DNA from 4 places in the Bacillus paramobilis genome. Region 1 is predicted to be linked to each of the others. Evidence: riboswitches for the same ligand, from Rfam matches in the RefSeq annotation. Region 1 holds a riboswitch; each other region holds the start of a gene.

Region 1 (2,208 bases):
AAGTAATCCCTTCATCATCTTGTCCAACATGCACGCCATCTGCATCTAACTCGAGAGCTAATTCCACATCATCATTTACGATGAATGGGACACCGTACTCCTTACAAATTGCTTGTAGTTCTTTTGCGAAATAAATGCGTTTCTCTCCCGTTAAAGCGTCTTCCCCCTTTTCACGAAATTGAAAAATTGTTATACCACCTTCAAGTGCATCTCTCAATACTTGCAGTGGATCCTTCGTACAATTGTTACTTCCCATAATAAAATATACTGATAATAACCTAGACATTTCTGCCTTTGAAATACGCGACATTTATTTTCCCTCCTTACTATATAACCTCAATCTTCCCATACTTCTCTATATCACCCGAAGTCGTATTCGCTAACTGATTTAAAAATTCAATTTGGAAACTACCAGGTCCCTTTTCCACTGTCTTAGCAGCTGCCAGTTCTGCAGCTACGCCATAAAACGTTAATGCCGCTACCGCTGCCTTTACATAATCTTTTTCTACCGCTACAAATGCTCCTATTACAGAAGTTAGTAAACAACCAGTACCCGTAACTTTCGTTAAAATAGGATGGCCATTTCGAATAACAATAGTTCGCTGCCCATCTGTAACAACATCCTCTTCTCCAGTAATTACCGCAACTGTATTCAATTCATCCGCTGCCTGCTTTGCAATACTTACGACATTACCATTTCCAGCACCAGCGTCTACCCCTTTAATTTTCCATCTCTCATTAATAACGTTCGCTATTTCAGCTGCATTTCCACGGATAATCCCTAACTCGATTTCAGCCGGAATATGTCTCGCAACTTCTGTTCGATACGATGTTGCTCCTGCACCAACTGGATCAAACAGTACCGGTACATCATTCGTATTAGCCGACTTACCAGCAAGTAACATCGCTTCTACCTCGTCAGGACGAAGTGTTCCCATATTTAATACTAACGCTCCAGCAATGCTAGCCATTTCTGCTACTTCTTCTTTTGCATACGCCATGACAGGCGATGCTCCTAGCGCTAACAAACCGTTAGCTGTAAAATTTGTTACAACAACATTTGTAATATTATGAACGAGCGGATTAGACTCTCTCACCAAATCCACTACTTTACTAATTTCTTTCATATTCATCCTTCTCATCTCCTAACTATAGTGATGGGAGATACACAAAAAGGCACTTTGCGCGTACGCAAAGTGCCTGAACATGTGCTTTTACACTCTCCCTACGCTGGCATTATCCAACAGGTTCAAATGGTCAATGACGGATTAGTCATACTCTCAGTTTGCATCCACAAACTCCCATGTGTTTAGTATTCTTCTACTTCAAAGTCTACTCTTATTCTAATAAAATAACAAGCTCTTTCCTTTTATAGAATGATAGAGATCATAACTCTTCTGGTTCAACCATTCTTCTCCTTTATATAGGTAAAACTCTCACACTTATATTTCATCACAAATAACTCAAACCGTCAGCAAGACTGAATAGAACAAAGATGTATGCTATATTTAACGTATGGAAATTTGAAAGGATGTTTTTAAATATGGCAAAAAGTATTGTAATTGCTGAAAAACCTTCTGTTGCACGTGATATCGCACGTGTACTGAAATGTGATAAAAAAGGGAACGGCTATCTTGAAGGTAGTAAATATATTGTAACTTGGGCTTTAGGTCACCTTGTTACGTTAGCAGATCCAGAAAGCTATGATGTGAAATATAAACAATGGAATTTAGAAGATTTACCTATGCTACCTGAGCGTTTGAAATTAACGGTTATTAAACAAACTGGGAAACAATTTAATGCTGTAAAAAGTCAGTTACTTAGAAAAGATGTAAATGAAATTATTGTAGCAACAGACGCTGGGCGTGAAGGAGAATTAGTCGCTCGTTGGATTATTGATAAGGTTCGAATTAACAAACCAATCAAACGTCTATGGATTTCATCCGTTACTGATAAAGCAATTAAAGATGGTTTTGCAAATTTAAAACCAGGTAAAGCATATGAAAATTTATACGCTTCAGCAGTTGCACGTTCAGAAGCTGACTGGTATATCGGTCTTAACGCGACTCGCGCTTTAACGACTCGCTTTAATGCCCAGCTGAATTGCGGCCGTGTGCAAACACCTACTGTCGCGATGATCGCTAATCGTGAAGATGAAATAAAGAACTTCAAAGCTCAAACTTACTACGGCATCGAAGCTCAAACGAC
Region 2 (2,208 bases), 330 kb from region 1:
ATTTTGAACTGTGATGCCTTTTACTAAAGACTGTGAACCATTAGATACGAATGCTTTTTGTACGTAACCTGTTCTGCCATTATGTAAAATTTTATACCACTCACCTTGTTCTTCTTGAATGGTAACGAATTTCCCATTTGGTAATACATCTAAAATTGAAGATTCTAAATTAGGTTCAGAACGAACGTTTAATGCATTGGCATTAACGATGTATTGATTATTAGATTGAAGTTTGTTTTTTAGTAGAATAGCATCTTTTTGTACGTAACCTACTTTATTATTAACAGATACTTTATACCAGCCATTAGTTGTTTCAAGTATGTTCACTTTCGTATTAAAGCGAATTGTATCAATTGAAGAGCTATTTGCGTTATCTTTTGTATGTAAGGCTACTTGATCGACTTTGACATATCCAGTTTTCACATTAGATAATTGTTCAGCGTTGGCTGTTTGTACATTTGTTTCTCCCATAGAAGGAAGTAAAGAGGTAATTGCGACAGTAGTTGCTGTTAAAGCGGTAGCTTTCATATTCATATAATAGAGACCTCCTCTAGTTGTATAGTTGTAATTTTATTATAGTATAAAGATATAATATAGTGGGTGTATTCACATAAATGTAATATGAAATCAATATAAAAATAAATTTTTTGAGGATAATGATTCCTTATTATCCAATTCATTAGGATAATAATTTCTAACATAGAATATAAGTATTATATAGTTTCATTATTTTGTTGACAATTGAGAAAATTAAAACAGTTGATGATGTCTTATTACGATGTTATACTGACAGTGTTAATTTCATAGTTTGCTAGGAGAGCTGGTGTTGCCAGCTGAGAGTAGGCCATAAGCCTTTGATCCTTTTCATTACCTGATCTAGATTATGCTAGCGTAGGGAAGCAATTCGGACACTAATAATGAGTCCCCGTTTCTTTGCGTATAGAAACGGGGCTTTTTTATTTGAAAATTTCATATTGAAACCACTAGGGGTGCTTGTTGTGCTGAGAGAGGAATAATCCTTAACCCTTATAACACCTGATCTAGGTAATACTAGCGAAGGGAAGTGGAGCAACGAATAAATTATAATTTTATTTGCTGTAACCACTTCTTATTTAGAAGTGGTTTTTTATTTATATACACATACCGGAAGGGGATAGGGAAATGAAATTTTGCGATAGATTATTAGAAACTGTACAACCAGTTTGGGAGATGAGTCATAATCATCCGTTTGTAGTAGGTATGGGGGATGGCACGTTAGAAAAAGATAAGTTTCAGTATTACATTATTCAAGATTACTTATATTTGTTAGATTATGCAAAGCTATATGCGATTGGTGTTGTAAAGGCAACAAATCCACAAGTAATGGGGAAATTTGCTGAACAAATTGATGGCATATTAAATGGAGAAATGACGATCCATAAACAGTATGCAAAAAGACTTGGAATTTCTATAGAGGAGATAGAGTCTGCAAAGCCATCTGCTAAAAATTTAGCTTATACAAATTACATGATGTCTGTATCTCAAAATGGTACACTTGCGGAATTAATAGCAGCACTTCTTCCATGTATGTGGAGCTACTGGGAAATTGGAAAGCGTTTAAATGATATTCCTGGAGCAAGAGATCATGAGTTCTTTGGTGAGTGGATTCAAGGATATAGTTCTGCAGAATACGGTAACCTTTGTATTTGGTTAATAGATTTATTGAATGAAATGGCAGTTGGAAAGTCTGAAAAAGAGCTAGATCGATTAGAGGAGATTTTCCTATATTCCAGCCGATTTGAATATTTATTCTGGGATATGTCCTATCGTAAGGAGATGTGGGGATTTGAGGAGCAAGAACATACTACAGTTTCATAATGTTTCTTTTCATTATGATGAGAAACCAATCATCAATGAATTAAATGCTTCTATACAAGATAAAGAGTTTGTAAGTATTATCGGACCGAGTGGATGCGGGAAAAGTACTTTATTTCGCCTTATTACAGGTTTAGAAGAGGCAAGTACTGGACAAATAGAGCTGACAGAAACAAAGAGCCATCCTGTAGGGTATATGCCCCAAAAAGATATGCTTCTGCCGTGGAGAACGATTATTGAGAATGCAGCTCTGCCGCTAGAGTGCCAAGGTGTACAGAAGAAAGAAGCACAAATAAAGGCAAAGGAGCTGCTATATAAATTTGGGTTGCAAGGGTATGAGACAAAATATCCGAA
Region 3 (2,208 bases), 2.1 Mb from region 1:
ACACTTGAAAGTTTAGGTATTCCTTATAGCGGAAGCAATATGTTATCTAGCGGTATATGTATGGATAAAAATATTTCGAAAAAGATTTTACGTTATGAAGGTGTAGAAACACCAGATTGGATTGAACTTACAAAAATGGCGGATCTAAATCTTGATGAATTAGATAAGTTAGGATTTCCGTTAGTGGTAAAACCAAACTCTGGTGGATCAAGTGTTGGGGTAAAGATTGTAAATGATAAAGATGAATTAATTTCAATGCTGGAAACTGTGTTTGAATGGGATTCTGAAGTAGTAATAGAGAAGTATATAAAAGGTGATGAGATTACATGTTCAATTTTTGATGGAAAACAGTTACCTATTATTTCAATCCGACATGCAGCTGAGTTCTTTGATTACAATGCAAAATATGATGATGTTAGTACAATTGAAGAAGTTATCGAACTTTCAGCTGAATTGAAGGAACGTGTAAACAAAGCGTCACTGGCTTGTTATAAAGCATTAAAGTGCAGCGTTTATGCAAGGGTAGATATGATGGTGAAGGACGGTATTCCATATGTAATGGAGGTTAATACATTACCAGGGATGACACAAGCAAGTTTACTACCGAAAAGTGCAGATGCAGCTGGTATACATTATAGTAAACTATTAGATATGATTATTGAAACGTCATTGAGAGTAAGAAAAGAAGAAGGATTTTAAGTAGCAGTATCATGAATACTTTTGACAGTAACATGAAGTATGTTATGATGAATACAATACGAAAATTTAATATTTATCCACTAGGGGGGCCTAATATAGGCTGAGATCAAATGAGAATTTGAGACTCTTAGTACCTGATCTGGTTAATGCCAGCGTAGGGAAGTGGGAAAGACATTACTATTTCATCAATAAATACTGTCAATTTCACTTTCTTTACGTTTGTAAAGAAAGTTTTTTTATTTTAAAGCGTTAATAACTGTGGATAAATACGTATTATAAATAAATTACTTGGAGGGATTTAAATGACTTTTTCACAATCATTACGTAAAGAAGTAGATTCAATTTGGGAAGCTAGTTTTCATCATCCTTTTGTAAAAAAACTTGGCGAGGGAACGTTAGATTTAGCTAGTTTTCGCTATTACGTGCTTCAAGATTCATATTATTTAAGTCATTTCGCTAGAGTACAAACTTTAGGAGCTGCAAAGGCTCTAGAATTAGAAACGACAGCTCGTATGGCACACCATGCTCAAAATACATATGAAGCAGAATTATCTTTACATGAGAATTTTGCGAAGAAACTAGGGATTACACAAGAAGAAAAAGATAATTTTATCCCTGCTCCAACTGCATATGCGTACACGTCACATATGTATCGTGCTGCGTATGAAGGACATTTAGGTGATATCATTGCAGCAATTTTACCTTGCTATTGGTTGTATTATGAAATTGGTGAACGTTTAAAAGAGTGTCAGCCAGAAGAGCCAATTTATAACGAATGGATTTCTGCTTATGGATCTGATTGGTTCCGTACATTAGTTGAAGAGCAAATTACACGATTAGATGCAATAGCTGAAAAAGTAACAGAGGCAGACCGAAATCGAATGAAACAGCATTTTATTATTAGCAGTCAATATGAATATTCATTTTGGGAAATGGCCTATACTTTAGAAAAGTGGCCAGTGAATTCAGAAATAAAAGATGTAATTGGATAATGAGTAGAGGTATTGCTATTCACGGGTATGAATAAAACTTATGTATATAATTCCACAAAAGAAGTATCGAAAAAAGACGCATCAATCTAAGTGCGTCTTTTTTCAATTTATAAAAATGAGCCCATGGAAAAAATAATATAAAAATAAGTATATGAACAAGGTGCATCATATAGTAATAGGTCATATTTTGTAGGTGTACGTATTGAACTTAGTTTATCCCGCGTTAACGGACAGTAAAACTCCCACCTCAAAATTCAGTTGGAGCAAAGAAGTTAGGTGGGAGATCAACTGTCCGTAAACGTCCGATTGGTTCAACTAATAATCAGTGGGGGATGAACCCCCCCACTGATTAAAGTTTCACTTTATAGCGCTATTTCTACTTAGATTTAACGAACAGAAAGATAGGAAAGCATTGAAAAGGTTGAAGTTTATAAACGGAGGTCATGAAAATGAATAAGTTTCAACAAGAACTACAAGCATTAAGCCTTAATGATTACCAGCCTGGAAATATCGTGTA
Region 4 (2,208 bases), 1.1 Mb from region 1:
TTTATGTGTAATTAATCTATCAATTTTTTCTGAAAAAGGAATTTTTCCTTCTTTCTCATGCTGCATAACATTTGTTTTTAACTTTTCAATATACGCTTCACGAGTTTTGTAAATGTGCTCTTCCAACGTACAATCAAGTTTTCCTTCTAAGTGAGATCGAATGGCTACAAGTTCCTTATAAATTGGTAATGCTTTCATTTCTTTTTCTACTACTTCGTTATTACTTAAAAATTGAAGGGCTAACCATCTTGGATGCTTATAATTCGCTGTCTCTAAAAGAGCTACTACCTCTCCAATTCCTTCATCCATTGGTAAACCATATGAAATAATGAATGGCTTTTTCTCGTTTTTGTCATTTTCTTTAAGAGTAGCAAGTAGTTCTTCACAGCCTTTTCCGCTTCTTGCAACGACAGGAACGACTGTTACACCTAATCGTTCTGATAATCGTTTTACATCAATGACAATGCCTCGTTGCTTTGCCACATCGACCATATTTAACCCAATTGAAACTGGCTTTCCAAATTCAAGTAATTGCAACGTTAAATGCATATTTCTCTCGAATTGCGACGAATCCACTATATTCAGCATATGATGAAATTCGTCTGTTAGTAGAAAATTCGTAACGACACCTTCATCACGCGAAACTGGATTTAAATCATAAACACCTGGTAAATCAATTAATGTCCCTTGCTTATCTTTTAATTTACCAACCTTCTTTTCTACTGTTACACCGCTCCAGTTCCCTACATACTCATAAGAACCAGTAAGTGCATTAAATAATGATGTCTTCCCTGTATTTGGATTCCCTAGCAAAGCTACCTTATTCACGCTAATTCCACCTTTATCATTTTCGCGTCACAATGACGAATACTAATTAACTGTCCACGACACTCCAATGTACAAGGACCTTTGAACATCGCTTTTTGCTTCATGCGAAGTTCGCTTCCTTCAGAAAGACCGAAAGCAGCCAATCTTCTCTTTAGTAAATGATCTAAAGACTGAACACTTTTTACTAGCACTTTCTCACCAATTTTAATATCTACTAAGCTCATAACCTTCCCCCTCAGAAGAGAATGATAATTATTTTCAGAAAAATTATAGCACAATCTATTTCTCTTGTACTATACCCTTTTGCTTCATATTTATTAACATTTCGCTACAATTCTATTTCAATTATTGTCATACTGTATTCGTTTGCCATTCTCATCCATTTCGCTTACAATAAACAATAGCAAATAAAGAATCTCGTTATCACTGGGGGAGCCATGCCGCTGAGAGGGAACACTTCGTTCCGACCCTTCGAACCTGTTAGTTAATGCTAACGCAGGGATTGTGCAAACGTCCGAAATACACATACCTCTTTTTTATTTACGTATTTCGTATCCTCCTATGATACCTATTCTTTTTTGTACAACTTGGATTTAGGGGGAGACAACATGCGTAACACCAATTTACAAGCGATGATCGAATCTGCTATTCTTGCAGCCTTCGCCTTGGTCATCGACATTTTACCAATATCAATCAAACTTCCAACAGGCGGTTCCATTTCATTTGCTATGATTCCTATTTTTATTATCGCATACCGCTGGGGCTTCAAAATGGCTTTCTTAGGAGGCTTAATTTGGGGATTATTACAAATTGTCGTAGGCGATGCTATTATCGTCACACCAATTCAAGTACTAATTGAATACTTCGTTGCTTTTGCATTCATTGGATTTGCTGGTTTATTCTATCGTCCAATTCAAAAAGCCCTTTTAACATCCAATGAAAATAGCTTAGAACAATCCAGTTTAGGTAGCCGTAAAGACAAACCTTCACAAAAACAAAACGAAGGAAAGAAAGTTATTGGTTACATTATTGTTGCTACATTTGTTGGTAGCTTTGCTCGCTATTTCTGTCACTTTATCGCCGGTATTATTTTCTGGGGACAATATGCACCGAAAGGTCAATCAGCTGTCCTATATTCATTAATTGTAAACGGTAGTGTAATGATTGGTTCCTATATTCTATGTACCGTTTTACTTATCTTTTTATTTCTTACTTCACCACGTTTATTCAAAAGCATCAATGCTTATCAACTGAATTCGAAGAAAAAGAGCGCTTAATAAGCGCTCTTTTTTTCATATCGTAATATCAATTAAAAATACAATAAATGCACAAAAGAAAATAAATACCATTATACTTAGCCAATTGCTATGCACGGTTCAT

Evidence for each region. Region 1 has a riboswitch for thiamine pyrophosphate ahead of thiM (hydroxyethylthiazole kinase). Riboswitches for the same ligand answer to the same signal wherever they lie in the genome.
Region 2: linked by a shared signal. The riboswitch ahead of tenA (thiaminase II) and the one ahead of thiM (hydroxyethylthiazole kinase) in region 1 are both predicted to bind thiamine pyrophosphate.
Region 3: linked by a shared signal. The riboswitch ahead of tenA (thiaminase II) and the one ahead of thiM (hydroxyethylthiazole kinase) in region 1 are both predicted to bind thiamine pyrophosphate.
Region 4: linked by a shared signal. The riboswitch ahead of thiT (energy-coupled thiamine transporter ThiT) and the one ahead of thiM (hydroxyethylthiazole kinase) in region 1 are both predicted to bind thiamine pyrophosphate.

Annotation. Positions count from the first base shown of each region.
Region 1 covers NZ_CP151108.1:4,867,806-4,870,013, forward strand. Annotated here, with positions in the region: gene thiE (thiamine phosphate synthase) at 1-310, opposite strand, end outside; gene thiM (hydroxyethylthiazole kinase) at 327-1,133, opposite strand; TPP riboswitch at 1,206-1,315, opposite strand; gene topB (DNA topoisomerase III) at 1,544-2,208, shown strand, end outside.
Region 2 covers NZ_CP151108.1:4,541,050-4,543,257, reverse strand. Annotated here, with positions in the region: gene AABL52_RS23320 (SH3 domain-containing protein) at 1-534, opposite strand, end outside; TPP riboswitch at 804-915, shown strand; TPP riboswitch at 976-1,079, shown strand; gene tenA (thiaminase II) at 1,162-1,857, shown strand; gene AABL52_RS23310 (ABC transporter ATP-binding protein) at 1,826-2,208, shown strand, end outside.
Region 3 covers NZ_CP151108.1:2,766,761-2,768,968, reverse strand. Annotated here, with positions in the region: gene ddlB (D-alanine--D-alanine ligase) at 1-699, shown strand, start outside; TPP riboswitch at 772-877, shown strand; gene tenA (thiaminase II) at 1,002-1,691, shown strand; gene AABL52_RS14345 (heterocycloanthracin/sonorensin family bacteriocin) at 2,141-2,208, shown strand, end outside.
Region 4 covers NZ_CP151108.1:671,981-674,188, reverse strand. Annotated here, with positions in the region: gene feoB (ferrous iron transport protein B) at 1-828, opposite strand, end outside; gene AABL52_RS03425 (FeoA family protein) at 825-1,052, opposite strand; TPP riboswitch at 1,247-1,348, shown strand; gene thiT (energy-coupled thiamine transporter ThiT) at 1,437-2,105, shown strand.